One region of the Streptomyces sp. NPDC014734 genome, then DNA from elsewhere that is predicted to be linked to it. Evidence: riboswitches for the same ligand, from Rfam matches in the RefSeq annotation. Region 1 holds a riboswitch; the other holds the start of a gene.
The links. A riboswitch is a leader RNA that binds a small molecule or an ion and turns the genes downstream of it on or off. The one in region 1 is predicted to bind glycine.
Positions count from the first base shown of each region.

Region 1 (7,511 bases):
TGCTTCAGCACGGTGTCGTCGAGGACGATCCGGTCCTCGCCGACCGCGTCCTCGTCGACGACGAAGCCTCCGCCGACCGAGTAGTACGTCTTCTCCAGCAGGAGTGCGCCGTCGCGGTCGAAGGCGGCGATCGTCATGCCGTTGGCGTGGTAGGGCAGGGCCTTGCGGCGGTGCAGGACCAGCTGTTCGTCGGCGTCGAAGCCGATCTCGTGCATGCCGAGCAGATTGATCCGGCCGGTGGTGCGGATCCGCTCCACCCGGTCGTCGGCGGACTCCACGTCGACGGTGCGGGGCGACTCGCCCTCCAGGCCGAGCAGGACGGCCTTGGGGGTGCCGTGGCCGTGCCCGGTCGCCCCGAGCGAGCCGTACAGTTCCGCGCGTATCGAGGCGGTGTGGGCGATCAGGCCCTCGTTCTTCAGCCGGCGCGCGAACATGCGGGCGGCGCGCATCGGGCCGACCGTATGGGAGCTGGACGGGCCGATGCCGATCGAGAACAGGTCGAAGACCGAGATGGCCACGGGAGACTCCTCAGGGGTTGGTAGACGCCGTTGTCTGCCGGGTGGTGCGGGACGGGCCGATCGGCCCGGCGTGCGGGGGCAAGGGATGGGGCACCGCGCACACCGACCAGTGTGCGCGGTGCCCCGTCCGAAGAATGGCGGACTGTGTCCATTCTGTATCGGATCGCTCCGGTCTGTTATTCCGGAGTGTGCCGTTTTTCTCCCGGACGACCCCGGGTGTTTCCCGGATCGCTCCGGTGCGGACGCGTCCCGGAGACCGCCGTGCGCGGTCTCCGGGCCGGATCAGCTCAGGCCGGGGTACAGCGGGAACTTCTCGGCGAGCGCGACGACGCGGGCCTTCAGCGCGTCCGCGTCGTAGGACGGCTTGAGCGCGGCGGCGATGATCTCGGCGACCTCGGTGAAGTCCTCGGTGCCGAAACCGCGGGTCGCCAGGGCCGGCGTGCCGATCCGCAGACCCGAGGTGACCATCGGCGGTCGCGGGTCGTTCGGGACGGCGTTCCGGTTGACCGTGATGCCGATCTCGTGCAGCCGGTCCTCGGCCTGCTGGCCGTCCAGCTCGGAGTCGCGCAGGTCGACGAGGACCAGGTGCACGTCCGTGCCGCCGGACAGCACGGAGACACCGACCTCGGTGACGTCCGGCTGGACCAGGCGCTCGGCGAGGATGCGGGCACCGTCCAGGGTGCGCTGCTGGCGCTCCTTGAACTCCTCGGTCGCCGCGACCTTGAACGAGACGGCCTTGGCCGCGATCACGTGCTCCAGCGGACCGCCCTGCTGGCCGGGGAAGACGGCCGAGTTGATCTTCTTGGCGAGTTCCTGCGTCGACAGGATGACGCCGCCGCGCGGGCCGCCCAGGGTCTTGTGCGTGGTGGTCGTGACGACGTGGGCGTGCGGCACCGGGTTGGGGTGCAGGCCCGCCGCCACCAGACCGGCGAAGTGCGCCATGTCGACCATCAGGTACGCGCCGACCTCGTCCGCGATGCGGCGGAAGGCGGCGAAGTCCAGCTGACGCGGGTACGCGGACCAGCCGGCGACGATCAGCTTCGGCTTGGTCTCCTTGGCCAGGCGCTCGACCTCGGCCATGTCCACGAGACCGGTGTCGTCGACGTGGTAGGGGACCACGTTGTAGAGCTTGCCGGAGAAGTTGATCTTCATGCCGTGGGTCAGGTGACCGCCGTGGGCCAGGTTCAGGCCCATGATCGTGTCGCCCGGCTTCAGCAGCGCGAACATCGCGGCGGCGTTGGCCTGCGCGCCGGAGTGCGGCTGGACGTTCGCGGCCTCGGCGCCGAACAGCGCCTTGATCCGGTCGATGGCGATCTGCTCGACGACGTCGACGTGCTCGCAGCCGCCGTAGTAGCGGCGACCGGGGTAGCCCTCGGCGTACTTGTTGGTGAGGACGGAGCCCTGGGCCTCCATGACCGCGACCGGAGCGAAGTTCTCCGAGGCGATCATTTCGAGGGTGGACTGCTGTCGGTGGAGCTCGGCGTCGACGGCGGCGGCGACGTCCGGGTCCAGCTCGTGAAGGGAGGAGTTGAGAAGCGACATCAGGTGGTCCCTTGGGGTCTTTAGTTGCCGGAGAACTCGGTGTACTCGTCGGCGGAGAGCAGGTCCTCGGGCTCCTCCGCGACACGTACCTTGAACAGCCAGCCGCCCTCGAAGGGGGCGGAGTTCACCAGCGACGGATCGTCCACGACGTCCTGGTTCGCGGCGGTGATCTCGCCCGTCACCGGCGAGTACAGATCGCTCACCGACTTGGTCGACTCCAGCTCGCCGCAGGTCTCGCCCGCGGTCACCGTGTCACCGACCTCGGGGAGCTGCGCGTAGACGACGTCGCCGAGGGCGTTGGCGGCGAACTCGGTGATGCCGATCGTGGCCACACCGTCCTCGACGGCCGACAGCCACTCGTGCTCCTTGCTGTAACGCAGCTGCTGGGGGTTGCTCATGACCTGAATTCTCCTGTACGTGGGGCAGTGCTGATGAACGGTGGTCTTACGGTGTGAGACGCGACTGCGTCACTTTCGGGACGGGCGGACGCCGAGTTCCGGCGTCGGGCGTCGCCGGATGGCGTCGGTGGTGTGGGGCGGTGTCGGGCGTGGTGCCGATGTCGGCCCGTGGGGTTCGTGCGGCGCCGGTGTCACTTCTGGCGCTTGTAGAACGGCAGGGCCACGACTTCGAGCGGCTCGTGGTTGCCCCGGATGTCCACGCCGACGCCCTCGGTGCCGGGCGCGGCGTGCGCGGCGTCCACGTACGCGATCGCGATCGGCTTGCCCAGGGTGGGGGAGGGGGCGCCCGAGGTGACCTCGCCGATGACCTCGCCCCCGGCCACCACGGAGTAGCCGGCGCGCGGGACCCGGCGGCCCTCGACGATCAGCCCGACCAGCTTGCGGGGCGGGGCGGACTCGGCGCGCTCGGCGGCGGCCCTCAGCGCCTCGCGGCCGACGAAGTCGCCCTCCTTCTCGAACTTCACGACCCGGCCGAGCCCGGCGTCGAACGGGGTCAGCTCGGTGGTCAGCTCGTGGCCGTAGAGCGGCATGCCCGCCTCCAGGCGCAGCGTGTCGCGGCAGGAGAGGCCGCACGGGACCAGGCCGTGCGCGGCGCCCGCCTCGGTGAGAGCCTTCCACAGCCCCTCGGCGTGGGAGGGGTCGACGAACAGTTCGAAGCCGTCCTCGCCGGTGTAGCCGGTACGGGCGATCAGCGCGGGAACCCCGGCGACCGTGCCCGGCAGCCCGGCGTAGTACTTCAGGCCGTCCAGGTCGGCGTCGGTGACGGAGGCCAGGATGGCGGGGGACTCGGGGCCCTGGACGGCGAGCAACGCGTACGCGTCGCGGTCGTCGCGCACCTCGGCGTCGAAGCCCTCGGCCCGGGCGGTCAGCGCGTCCAGCACGATCTGGGCGTTGCCCGCGTTGGCGACGACCATGTACTCGGGGGCGTCGGCCCCGCCGAGCCGGTAGACGATCAGGTCGTCCAGGATGCCGCCGTCCTCGGCGCAGATCATCGTGTAGCGGGCGCGGCCGGCGGCGACGGTGCCGATGTTGCCGACCAGCGCGAAGTTCAGGAAGTCCACGGCCTGCGGGCCGGTGACGGTGATCTCGCCCATGTGGGACAGGTCGAAGAGACCGGCCCGGGTGCGGACGGCCTGGTGTTCCTCGCGCTCGCTGCCGTACCGCAGCGGCATGTCCCAGCCGGCGAAGTCGGTCATGGTCGCGCCCAGCGAACGGTGCAGGTCCTGAAGGGGGCTGTGGCGCGAAGCACCTTCGGGCAGGGTGGTGCTGGGAGACGGGTGGGCGGTCTGGCGGGGTGCGGTGCTCATGGATGTGGCTCCCGGGGCATGACGACGAGGACGGACCCTCCCCATCTGTCATCGGAACCTGAGAGGTTCGCCGAGAGCCCCCGAAGGGTTCGGCTTGCACCTTGGGTGGAGCCGCGAAGCGGCCCGCTTTTCAGATCTGCCTCATCCGTGCGGTACGGGGCCTGAGAGATTCAAGGGAGGAACTTGCTCCTTCGGCGCCCGGCACATGCAGTGACCGGAACTCTCCCGCGCGGATTCAAGCGGCCTTTATGCAGTTGGCGGGGTCATCATCGCACGCATCGCGCCGGAGCGGGGCGCCGGTCCCGGACGGAAACCGACCGGGGGTCCCGTGCCGGATCCGACGGCGTGGACGGTTGTGTCGCATTACCTTTTCTTTACACTTCGGCGCATGGGTGGACACCCGACAGGGGGAGCGCGATGACGTTACGGCGGTATGCGACGAGCGCCGGGACCGCCGGCGGTGCGATGCCCGCGCAGCCCGGGGGCCCGGCCGCGGAATCGCTCGACCGGCCCCCGCCCGTCGTGCGCGACCTGCGGCGGCGCGGCGGGCGGGCCCCGCGCGTCCTGCGCTTCGCCGCGGGCGACGTGGTGGTGGTATCCGGACTTCCCGGCAGCGGCAAGTCGACACTGATCCGGCGGGTGACCGCGGTCCGCACCGTCGACTCCCAGAACACCCGGGACCGCTGGGCGCGGCTGATGCCCCGCCCGCTGCCCTACGCCCTCTACCGCCCGCTCGTCCGCCTCGCCCACTACGCGGGGCTGTGGAGGGCCCTGCGCTCCGGGGAGTCCGTCGTCGTCCACGACTGCGGAACCCAGGCCTGGGTGCGCCGCTGGCTGGCCCGGCACGCGCGGCGGCGGGGTCGGGCCCTCCACCTGCTGCTGCTCGACGTCACGCCGCAGACCGCGCGGGAGGGCCAGCGGGAGCGCGGCCGGGGCGTTTCCGGGTACGCCTTCGCCCGGCACCGCAGGGCCGTCGGCAGGCTGCTGCGGGACGCCGGGAACGGGCTGCCGCCGCCCGGCTGCGCGTCGGTGGTGCTGCTGGACCGGGAGGCGGCCGGGCCGCTGCGCCGGATCGTCTTCGCGGACGTTCCACGCGGATTCGGGGGACCGTCCGGGACACCCGCCACGGCCCCGACCGAGACGGGCGGCGAGGTCGCGGCCCTCGGCGCCCGTGCCTTCGCCCCGGACGCGCAGGAACCGGACCCCGCTCCCCGTTCCGCCACCCCTCGTGGGCGGGGTCGCTAACCTTCTGCGGTGACGACCCCATCCCCGACGGACGCCGCGACGGGCGTGGGTGAGGTCGTGAGGCTCGGGCGAGAAGGGGAAGCAGTGGACATTCCGGGACAGGTCCAGTCCCATCCGCAGCACGGATGGCCGGCCAATGAGCTCGAAGAGGTGCTGATGGCCTCGGTGGGCGCGGCGGAGGCCGGCGGGCGCCTCGTCGAGGTGCTCGGACGCAGTCAGGTCTGGGTGCCCCTGCCGAACGGCGGCGGTCCCGAATCGGCCGACCTGGACCTGCCGACGCTGGAGATCGACGGCGCCGCGTTCGTTCCCGTGTACAGCTCCGAACAGCAGTTCCTCAGCTGCGTCGGCAACCAGATGTCCTTCGCCGTCGCGCCCGCCCGCGACTTCGCCCGCGGCCTGCCCCCGCAGCTCGGCATCGCCGTGAACCCCGGTGGCGCGGTCGGGGTGCCGGTGCCGCCGCCCGCCGTGGCCGAGCTCTGCCGGGCCGGACGCACCCCGCTGGACGGAGCGGCGAGCGGGGGCCGGGTCCGCCTGTACGAACCGGACTGGCAGGAGGAACCCATCGACTTCCTCTCCGCGGCGGCCGGTGAGTTCGAGGAGAGCGGCGTCGTACTCACCGCCCGCCGGGCGCTGGCCAGCGTCGAGGGCGGTGAGCCCGTCCTCTTCGTCGGCGTCGAGCTGTCCACCTGGGACGGTTCCGCCCAGAGCGCCCCGATGGACGCGCTGGGCCGGGCGCTGGGCCGCGTGGCGGTGCCCTGGCCGGTGAATCTGGTCCTGCTCGACATGACCCAGGACCCGGTCGGCGACTGGATGCGGGACAGGCTCCGTCCGTTCTACCGGCGCGCGGAACGGTAGCGCGCGAGGGTGGTGCGGGGCGTGGAACGGTGGCGCGGGGCGCGTGGCGCGCGGACCGGCCCGCGGCGGCCGGAGCGGGGCACCGTACCGGCCCGAGGCGTCAAGCCGGTGTCAGTACCGGCGCCTAAGCTGGTTTGATGGCGGGTGCCATGGCATCCGCCGCTCCCGTGTGCCCCGGGAGCGGCGGGCCGGCACAGTGGATCGAAGAGGGGGGCGGGACCAGGTGAGTGCGTCAGGCACCGCGGCGGCCGGACAGGTCGAGCACATGCTGCGCCAGGTGACGCCCGGGCGCTACGACGCGTACGAGGCGCTGCTCCAGGCCCTCGCGGACGGCCGGATCTGGATGCTCCTCTGGCACGGCCGCGCGGGTTCGCCCGACGCCCAGTACGGGAACATGGAGATCGACGGCCTCGGCTACGCCCCCTGTGTGACCTCCGCCCAGGAGCTCTCGGCCAGCGGCTGGAACCGGGCCCACGAAGTGGTCACCGGCCACGACATCGCCCGCGCGCTGTTCCCCGACCGCTGGGGGATCTGGCTCAACCCGCACGCCCCGGGCGGCGGTGTCGGCATCCCCTGGCTGGACCTGCGCCGGATCGCCACCGGCCTCGACCGGATGCCCGCCGGCCCGCTCCGGCTCACCGAACCGGCCATCGAGATCCCGCAGTTCTACGCCCTGCTGTCGCAGAACGCCCATCACACCCCCGCGATCCGTTCGCTGCGCCGCGCCTGGGTGCAGCCCGCGCTCGGCACGCCGTACCTCGCCATCGGCCTCGACCTGTACGACACCAGCCGCCCCTCCGTCGACGCGGTGCGCGCGATGATGCAGCAGTCGGTGGGGGCGGTCCCGGAAGGGCTGCCCGTCTCCACCGTCGCGATGTCCGACGAGTACGACCCGGTCGCGATGTGGCTGCGCGCCAACTCCCGCCCGTTCTACGACCGCGAGGCCCACGTGCCGGCGGCCGGGTACGGCTATCCGCCGTCGCGGAGCGCGTACTGAGCCCTGCGGGACGCGTATCCGTTCCCGCAGGACGCGTATCCACTCCCGCGGAACGCGAGCCGCGATCCGCCGCGCGCCCCGTACGGCCGCCCGCACGGCGGCTGCCGAGTCCCTTCCGGGTGCCTCGACCGGCCCGGGCGTGCGCCGCAAGTCACCTCGTCCGAAGGTAAGTTGTATCCGCCCGGTACCCGGAACGCGGATGTACGTCCGCGATGCCCGGATCAGATGTCACATGACTCGCATGTCGAGGAATCTCCGCTCTGGTGCCGCCTGGTGATGAAAGCTGGACGTATGGGGGGCGACGTCCCGTTGAACCTCAACTGACCTGTGTTCGACGGGCGTTCACGTGCGTCCGGATAACGGAACACACTGGACCGCATCACGGTTAGGCATCCATTCGCCTGTCGGTATGGCTACGTCGCGCGCCCGCAATGAAGACTCCCGCAGCAAGGGCGTCTTGCCGCCTCTGCGTACGACTGACTGATCCGCGCCGCCACAGCGGCCAGTTCGGCCCGGCCACCGCCGGTTGAGAGGGGTCCTTGCCACGATGACGGCACCACTGCACGAGCCGACCACGGAAGCGGATCCG
Region 1 covers NZ_JBIBYN010000001.1:287,542-295,052, reverse strand. The annotation lists gene ACF1CT_RS01350 (L-serine ammonia-lyase) at 1-518, opposite strand, end outside; gene glyA (serine hydroxymethyltransferase) at 801-2,060, opposite strand; gene gcvH (glycine cleavage system protein GcvH) at 2,081-2,458, opposite strand; gene gcvT (glycine cleavage system aminomethyltransferase GcvT) at 2,650-3,825, opposite strand; glycine riboswitch at 3,966-4,063, opposite strand; partial or broken gene ACF1CT_RS01330 (AAA family ATPase) at 4,243-4,911, shown strand; gene ACF1CT_RS01325 (enhanced serine sensitivity protein SseB) at 5,155-5,925, shown strand; gene ACF1CT_RS01320 (enhanced serine sensitivity protein SseB C-terminal domain-containing protein) at 6,149-6,922, shown strand; gene ACF1CT_RS01315 (ABC transporter permease) at 7,470-7,511, shown strand, end outside.

Region 2 (7,511 bases), on a different contig from region 1:
GGCGTGTGCGGCCGCGGGGATCACCTACCGGCAACTCGACTACTGGGCGCGCACCGGGCTGGTGGAGCCGAGTGTGCGTCCGGCGTACGGCTCGGGAACGCAGCGGCTCTACAGTTTCCGGGACGTCGTCCTTCTGAAGATCGTCAAGCGCTTCCTGGACACCGGGGTCGCCCTCCAGAACATCCGCACCACGGTTCAGCATCTGCGGGCCCGCGGGTTCCAGGACCTGGAGCGGATGACGCTGATGAGCGACGGGGCCACGGTCTACGAGTGTTCGTCGCCAGACGAGGTCGTCAGCCTGCTCCAGGGCGGTCAGGGAGTCTTCGGCATCGCCGTGGGCGTGGTGTGGCACGACGTCGACGCCGCACTGTCCCAGCTGCACGGCGAGCGGGTGGACACCGGCGAGACGCTGATCGGGAACAACCCCGCGGACGAGCTCGCGCGGCGGCGCAACCGCGCCGGCTGACCCGGTGGGCGGGCGGGCGCGGCGATTGTCAGTGCCATGGGGCAGCATCGGTTGTTGTGAGAGCCGCGCCCACCATCCTCCACCTGGACATGGATGCCTTCTACGCCTCCGCGGAGCAGGCGGCGAAGCCGAGCCTGCGCGGCAGACCGGTGGTGGTGGGCGGTCTGGGGCCGCGCGGAGTCGTCGCCACCGCGTCCTACGAGGCCCGGCGCCTCGGAGTGCATTCGGCGATGCCCATGGCGCAGGCGCGACGGCTGGCGCCCAACGCGGCCTACCTGGTGCCGCGCTTCCACTTGTACCGAGCGGTCAGCGACCAGGTCATGGAACTGCTGGGGCGGCTCTCCCCGCTGGTGGAGCCGCTCAGCCTGGACGAGGCGTTCGTCGACCTGGAGGCCGGCGGGACGGCCGGCGACACGGTCTCCGCGCTGGCCATCGGAAAGGAACTGCGCGCGGTCATCCGGGCCGTCACCGGGCTCACGGGCTCGGTCGGGCTCGCGGGTTCCAAGATGGTGGCCAAGATCGCGTCGGAGGAGGCGAAACCGAACGGCCTGAGGCTCATCGAGCCGGGGACCGAACGGGAGCTGCTCGCGCCCATGCCCGTACGGACCCTCCCCGGCGTCGGACCCACCACGGCCGACCATCTGCGCCGGGCCGGGATGACCACGGTCGACGACCTGGCCCGGGCGGGTGAGGCGGAACTCGTGCGTCTGCTCGGAAAGGCGCACGGCAGCTCGCTCCACCTGATGGCCCTCGGACACGACGACCGGCCCGTGGTGGCCGAACGGGACGCGAAGTCGGTCTCCGTCGAGGACACCTTCGACGCGGACCTGCACGACCGGGTCAGGGTCAGGGCGGAGGTGGAGCGGCTGGCCGACCGGTGTGTGCAGCGGCTGCGCGGGGCGGGGCGGTCCGGGCGGACGGTCGTGCTCAAGGTGCGCCGCTACGACTTCTCCACCCTCACACGCTCGGAGACGCTCCGTGGGCCCACGGACGACCCCGGGGTGGTACGGGAGGCCGCCGCGCGGCTCCTGGAGGCCGTGGACACCACGGGAGGCGTCCGGCTCCTGGGCGTGGGCGTCACGGGCCTGGCCGACTACACGCAGGAGGACCTGTTCGCGCAGGCAGCCGACGCGCGGGCGGAAGCAGGAGGGACGGCCGGGACGGAAGGCGAGGAGGGGCGCGGGGCGGCGGGCGCGGAGGCGGACCGGACGGTTCTTGAGGCTGCCGAAGAACTCGCCGCCCGGCAGTGGCGGGCCGGTCACGACGTGCACCACGACGCCTACGGCCACGGCTGGGTCCAGGGCAGCGGCGTCGGCCGGGTGACCGTGCGGTTCGAGGAACCGGAATCGGCTCCCGGCAGGGTGCGTACGTTCCGCATCGACGACCCGGAACTGCGGTCGGCCGAGCCGCTGCCGCTGGTGCGGAACCCGGTGGACTATTCCTCCTGGCCGGCCAGTCTGCCGAAGTCCCTGTCCGGAGCGGTTTCCTCGGGAACCGAGTCCAGACCGTAGTGCCGGTACAACTGGAGCTCCTGCTCAGGCGAGAGATGACGGCCGACACCGAAGTCCGGCGCGTCCTTGATCAGAGCGCGGTCGAAGGGGATGCGGAGGGTGTCCTCGACGAACTCGCTGGGTTCCAGCGGGACGAACGCGTCCCGGCTGAAGAGTCCGGTGCGCACGGCCGCCCACTCGGGCACACCGGTCGCGTCGTCGAGGTACACCTCGTCCACGGTTCCGATCTTGGTTCCCTCGCGGTCGAACGCCTTGCGGCCGATCAGGCTGCGCGGATCGATGTCGGTCTGCACGGTCCCTCCCACTGGTCGCGGCTACTCCACAAGCACTACAGAAATGCACAACCGGGGGATCGGCCACTCGAGAATTCGGCCATGACCCCCGCTGGTAGGCTGGTGGCGGCCGCTGACCCCGTGCGGGAGAGCCTTCGGAAGCGATCCGAGGGCGCCGAAGGAGCAAATCCTCCCCGGAATCTCTCAGGCCCCCGTACCGCACGGACGAGGTCACTCTGGAAAGCAGGGCGGGTTCCGTGCGGCCGAGCGCCGATATGGTCCCCTTCCTCACCGACGGTGAAAGCCGGTGCTCCGCAGCGTGTGCCGGTGAAGCTCTCAGGTTGAGATGACAGAGGGGGAGGCCGTTCGGGCACCCGCGCCGGGGTGCCCCTCGCAGGTCGTGACAGACCAGGAGGCCTCCACCATGACCCCCCGTCGCACTCCGCTCTCCCAGCTGGAGCAGGGCATCCCGTTCGAACAGCGCCACATCGGACCCGACGCCGAGGCGCAGTCGAAGATGCTCGCCCAGGTCGGATACGGATCGCTGGACGAGCTGACCGCGGCCGCGGTGCCCGATGTCATCAAGAGCGCCGAGGCGCTCGGGCTGCCGGGCGCCCGCACCGAGGCCGAGGTGCTCGCCGAGCTGCGTGACCTGGCCGATCGCAACGAGGTGCTGGCCCCGATGATCGGGCTCGGCTACTACGGCACTTTCACCCCGCCGGTGATCCTCCGCAATGTCATGGAGAACCCCGCCTGGTACACGGCCTATACGCCGTACCAGCCGGAGATCTCGCAGGGCCGGCTGGAGGCGCTGCTCAACTTCCAGACGATGGTCGCCGAGCTGACCGGGCTGCCGACCTCCGGCGCCTCCCTGCTCGACGAGGGCACCGCCGCCGCCGAGGCGATGGCGCTGTCGCGACGGGTCGGCAAGGTGAGGAACGGCGTCTTCCTCGTCGACTCCGACGCCCTGCCGCAGACGATCGCCGTCATCGAGACCCGCGCCGAGCCGGCCGGCGTGGAGGTTGTCGTCGCCGACCTCGCCGACGGCATCCCCGCCGAGATCGCCGAGCGCGGCGTCTTCGGCGTACTGGTGCAGTACCCGGGTGCCTCCGGGGCGGTGCGCGACATCCGCCCCGTCATCGAGCGGGCCCACGAACTCGGCGCGGTCGTCACCGTCGCCGCCGACCTGCTGGCCCTCACCCTGCTCACCTCCCCCGGAGACCTGGGCGCGGACATCGCGGTCGGCACCACGCAGCGCTTCGGTGTCCCGATGGGCTTCGGCGGACCGCACGCCGGCTTCATGGCCGTGCGCGAGAAGTTCGCCCGCAGCCTGCCCGGTCGCCTCGTCGGTGTCTCCGTCGACGCGGACGGCAACAGGGCATACCGGCTCGCTCTGCAGACGCGTGAACAGCACATCCGCCGCGAGAAGGCGACCAGCAACATCTGCACCGCCCAGGTGCTGCTGGCCGTCATGGCCGGGATGTACGCCGTCTACCACGGCCCGGACGGGCTGCGCACCATCGCCCGGCGCACCCACCGCTACGCCACGGTCCTCGCCGAGGGGCTGCGGGCCTCCGGCACCGAGGTCGTGACCGGCAGCTACTTCGACACCCTCACCGTGCGGGTGCCGGGCAGGGCCGCCGCCGTCGTGGCCGACGCCCGCGGGCGCGGTGTCAACCTGCGGCTCGTCGACGCCGACCAGGTCTCCCTCGCCTGCGACGAGACCACCACACGTGCGCAGATCACCGCGGTCTGGGCCGCCTTCGGCGCCGACGGCGACATCGACGCGCTGGACGCGACGACCGCCGACGCGCTGCCCGGGGACCTGCTGCGCACCGACGAGATCCTCACCCACCCGGTCTTCCACCAGCACCGTTCCGAGACGGCCATGCTGCGCTACCTGCGCAGGCTCGCCGACCGGGACTACGCCCTGGACCGCGGCATGATCCCGCTCGGCTCCTGCACCATGAAGCTGAACGCGACCACCGAGATGGAGCCGATCACCTGGCCCGAGTTCGGTGCCCTGCACCCCTTCGCCCCGGCCGAGCAGGCACAGGGCTTCCTCACCCTCATCGGTGAGCTGGAGGAGCGTCTCGCCGAGGTGACCGGGTACGACGCCGTGTCCATCCAGCCGAACGCCGGCTCGCAGGGCGAGTTCGCCGGCCTCCTCGCGGTCCGCGCCTACCACCGGGCCAACGGGGACGAGCAGCGGACCATCTGCCTCATCCCGTCCTCCGCGCACGGCACCAACGCGGCGAGCGCCGTGATGGCCGGCATGAAGGTCGTCGTGGTGAAGACCGCCGACGACGGCGCGGTCGATGTCGAGGACCTGCGCGCCAAGATCGAGAAGCATCGCCACGAGCTCGCCGTGCTCATGATCACGTACCCGTCGACGCACGGGGTGTTCGAGGAGCACGTCGCCGACATCTGCGCCGAGGTGCACGACGCCGGTGGCCAGGTGTACGTCGACGGCGCCAACCTCAACGCGCTGGTCGGTCTCGCGAAGCCGGGCAGGTTCGGCGGCGACGTCTCGCACCTGAACCTGCACAAGACCTTCTGCATCCCGCACGGCGGCGGCGGCCCGGGCGTCGGCCCGGTCGGTGTGCGCGCGCACCTTGCGCCGTACCTGCCCAACCACCCGCTGCAGCCCTCGGCGGGTCCCGACACCGGAGTCGGGCCAATCTCGGCCGCCCCGTGGGGTTCGGCGGGCATCCTGCCCATCTCCTGGTCGTACGTCCGTCTGATGGGCGGGGAGGGGCTGAAGCGGGCCACGCAGGTCGCCGTGCTGGCCGCCAACTACATCGCCAAGCGCCTCGAACCGCACTTCCCGATCCTGTACACCGGCCCCGCGGGGCTGGTGGCGCACGAGTGCATCGTGGACCTGCGGCCGGTCTCCAAGGCCACCGGTGTCAGCGTCGACGACATCGCCAAGCGGCTAATCGACTACGGCTTCCACGCGCCGACCATGTCGTTCCCGGTTGCCGGGACCCTGATGATCGAGCCGACCGAGAGCGAGAACCTCGCGGAACTCGACCGCTTCTGCGACACGATGATCGCCATCCGCGGGGAGATCGAGAAGGTGGCGTCGGGCGAGTGGAACTCCGACGACAACCCGCTGTGCAACGCTCCGCACACCGCGGCGATGCTGGGCGGGGAGTGGGAGCACGGTTACAGCCGTGAGGCGGCGGTCTTCCCGGCCGGAGTCACGGCCGCCGACAAGTACTGGCCGCCGGTGCGTCGGATCGACGGCGCCTTCGGCGACCGCAACCTCGTCTGCTCCTGCCCGCCGTTGGACGAGTACGACAACTGACGCGTGAACGTCTGGGCGTGACACGGTCATGCGCCGGGGCCGGTGCGGAGAGTTCTCCGGGCCGGCCCCCGTTCGTACCGGCCGAGGTCAGGCGGCGTTCATCACCGGGTCGCCCGCGGGAGGCCGGTGCGGGGCGATGATCTGTCCGTCCGGGAGGAGCTCACCGGTGTCCTCGAAGAGCAGGACGCCGTTGCACAGCAGACTCCACCCCTGTTCCGGGTGGTGGGCCATCAGACGGGCGGCTTCCCGGTCGGCTGAGTCGGCGGTCGGGCAGGGTGGCTGGTGCTGGCACATGGATGGGTTCTTCCGCTGCGTCGAAGTGAATGTCCTGCGGCTTGATGAGGCGTTCATGGCCGCTCCCCCGTGTCGATAGGTCTGGTCCCAGTGTTGCCCCACGGCCGCCGTTCCGCAGGTATTTCGCGGTAGCACTTCTTCCTGCTCCGACGACGCGTCACCCGGCCGGATGTTTCACCGCAACTGCACTGCCTCTTCGGGTGGTTCGGGGGGGTCGGACCGGGCTAGTCCGGACGGGACCGATGTGCGCCCCCCATACAGCCCTGTGCCCCGCCACGTCTCTCACGAGTGGCGGGGCACAGGGCCGGAGCGGCGCGGTCGAGGTGGGGGTCAGGCCGGTGAGCCGAGCAGCGGGCCGGGGCCCGGAGCGATGCGGAGGGTCATCAGGCGGAGCAGATCGGCGACCCGATGGGCCCGGTGCGCCGCGATGCCCGGCGGCGCGGGCGCCAGCGGCACCAGGAGGTCGGCGGGAGCGAGCGCACCCCCGGAGGCGTCCGCCTCGGAGTCGGCGTGCAGCCACAGCGCCAGCATGTAGAGCGCCGGAATGGACAGCAGGCGTGGCTGGTAGTGCGGTGTCACCGCCTCCGCCTGGCGCAGGGCGAGTTCGGTCGAGGCGATGTACGGCCCCTCGAAGAAGTGCGAGAAGGCCCAGCCGTCCGGGGTGAGCATGGTGTCGGCCGCCGCGACGGCCCGCTCCGAGTCGCGGATCAGGAACCGCCACGCGGCGAGCCGGGTGACGGGTGCGAGCTCATCCGGTCCGATCCGGTCCAGCGCGTGGACCGGGAGCGGGAGTTCGGGGCTCAGCGGTCCCTGGGCGGACCGGAGAGCGGGGGTGCGGGCTTCGCGGACTGCGGTGGGTGAACCGAGTGCCGCGAGAACGCTGCGCAGAGCGGGCGTGGGAGCCGGGGGAACATGCAGCGGCATAGTGGGTCGCCTCTCACTTCGGAGACACGGTGATGCGTGGGCGGGTGCAGACGGCGCTGTCGGCATACGGGGCCAGAGGCGGCCGGGACCGGGCCGGTGCGTCAACTCTCTGCCTCGTCAGCGAAGTTTATACGACACGTGTTCACACGATGTTTCCACTAGCTGTCGCAGCTATTGCCGACAAGGCAGTATCAAGACTTTATTATGCGGTGTTTCTGTTGATTTTCTGTCAACGGCACAGCTGTCGTCAGGGACTTTACTCCGGGCGGGGACGGCTGAAACGTGGTGCCGTAATTCCCGCGTCCGGACGTGGAAACCGTACTTTGCCCCATGCCGAAGGAATGTGCCCCGATCGGCTGCCTAGAGGCTACCGGGTGCGCGGCGTTCGAGGGGGCGTTATGGATCACCGCCCTGGGCATCATCGACCGTGACGCGAGCGGCCTGGCCGCGGGCTGCCCACTTGAGGGAGGGACGCTTCGATGGGGGATAAGGTCGTGGCGGGCGCCTTTGACCTGTCCGATCGGCAGAGGTACCGGAGCAAACTCCACCAGTGCCTGGAGGGGCTGGAGAGGCTTCTGGCGGAGCGGAGGTTCGACCGTCCCCGCAATCTCATGGGCATGGAGATCGAACTGAACCTGGCCGGCTCCGACGGTATGCCGAAGATGATGAATGGGGAGGTGCTCCAGCGCATCGCGAGCGGTGATTTCCAGACCGAACTGGGGATGTTCAATTTG
Region 2 covers NZ_JBIBYN010000034.1:8,127-15,637, forward strand. The annotation lists gene ACF1CT_RS34285 (MerR family transcriptional regulator) at 1-466, shown strand, start outside; gene ACF1CT_RS34290 (DNA polymerase IV) at 523-1,977, shown strand; gene ACF1CT_RS34295 (PRC-barrel domain-containing protein) at 1,902-2,270, opposite strand; glycine riboswitch at 2,384-2,479, shown strand; gene gcvP (aminomethyl-transferring glycine dehydrogenase) at 2,674-5,559, shown strand; gene ACF1CT_RS34305 (DUF5999 family protein) at 5,647-5,853, opposite strand; gene ACF1CT_RS34310 (hypothetical protein) at 6,184-6,777, opposite strand; gene ACF1CT_RS34315 (glutamate-cysteine ligase family protein) at 7,257-7,511, shown strand, end outside.
Region 2: linked by a shared signal. The riboswitch ahead of gcvP (aminomethyl-transferring glycine dehydrogenase) and the one ahead of gcvT (glycine cleavage system aminomethyltransferase GcvT) in region 1 are both predicted to bind glycine.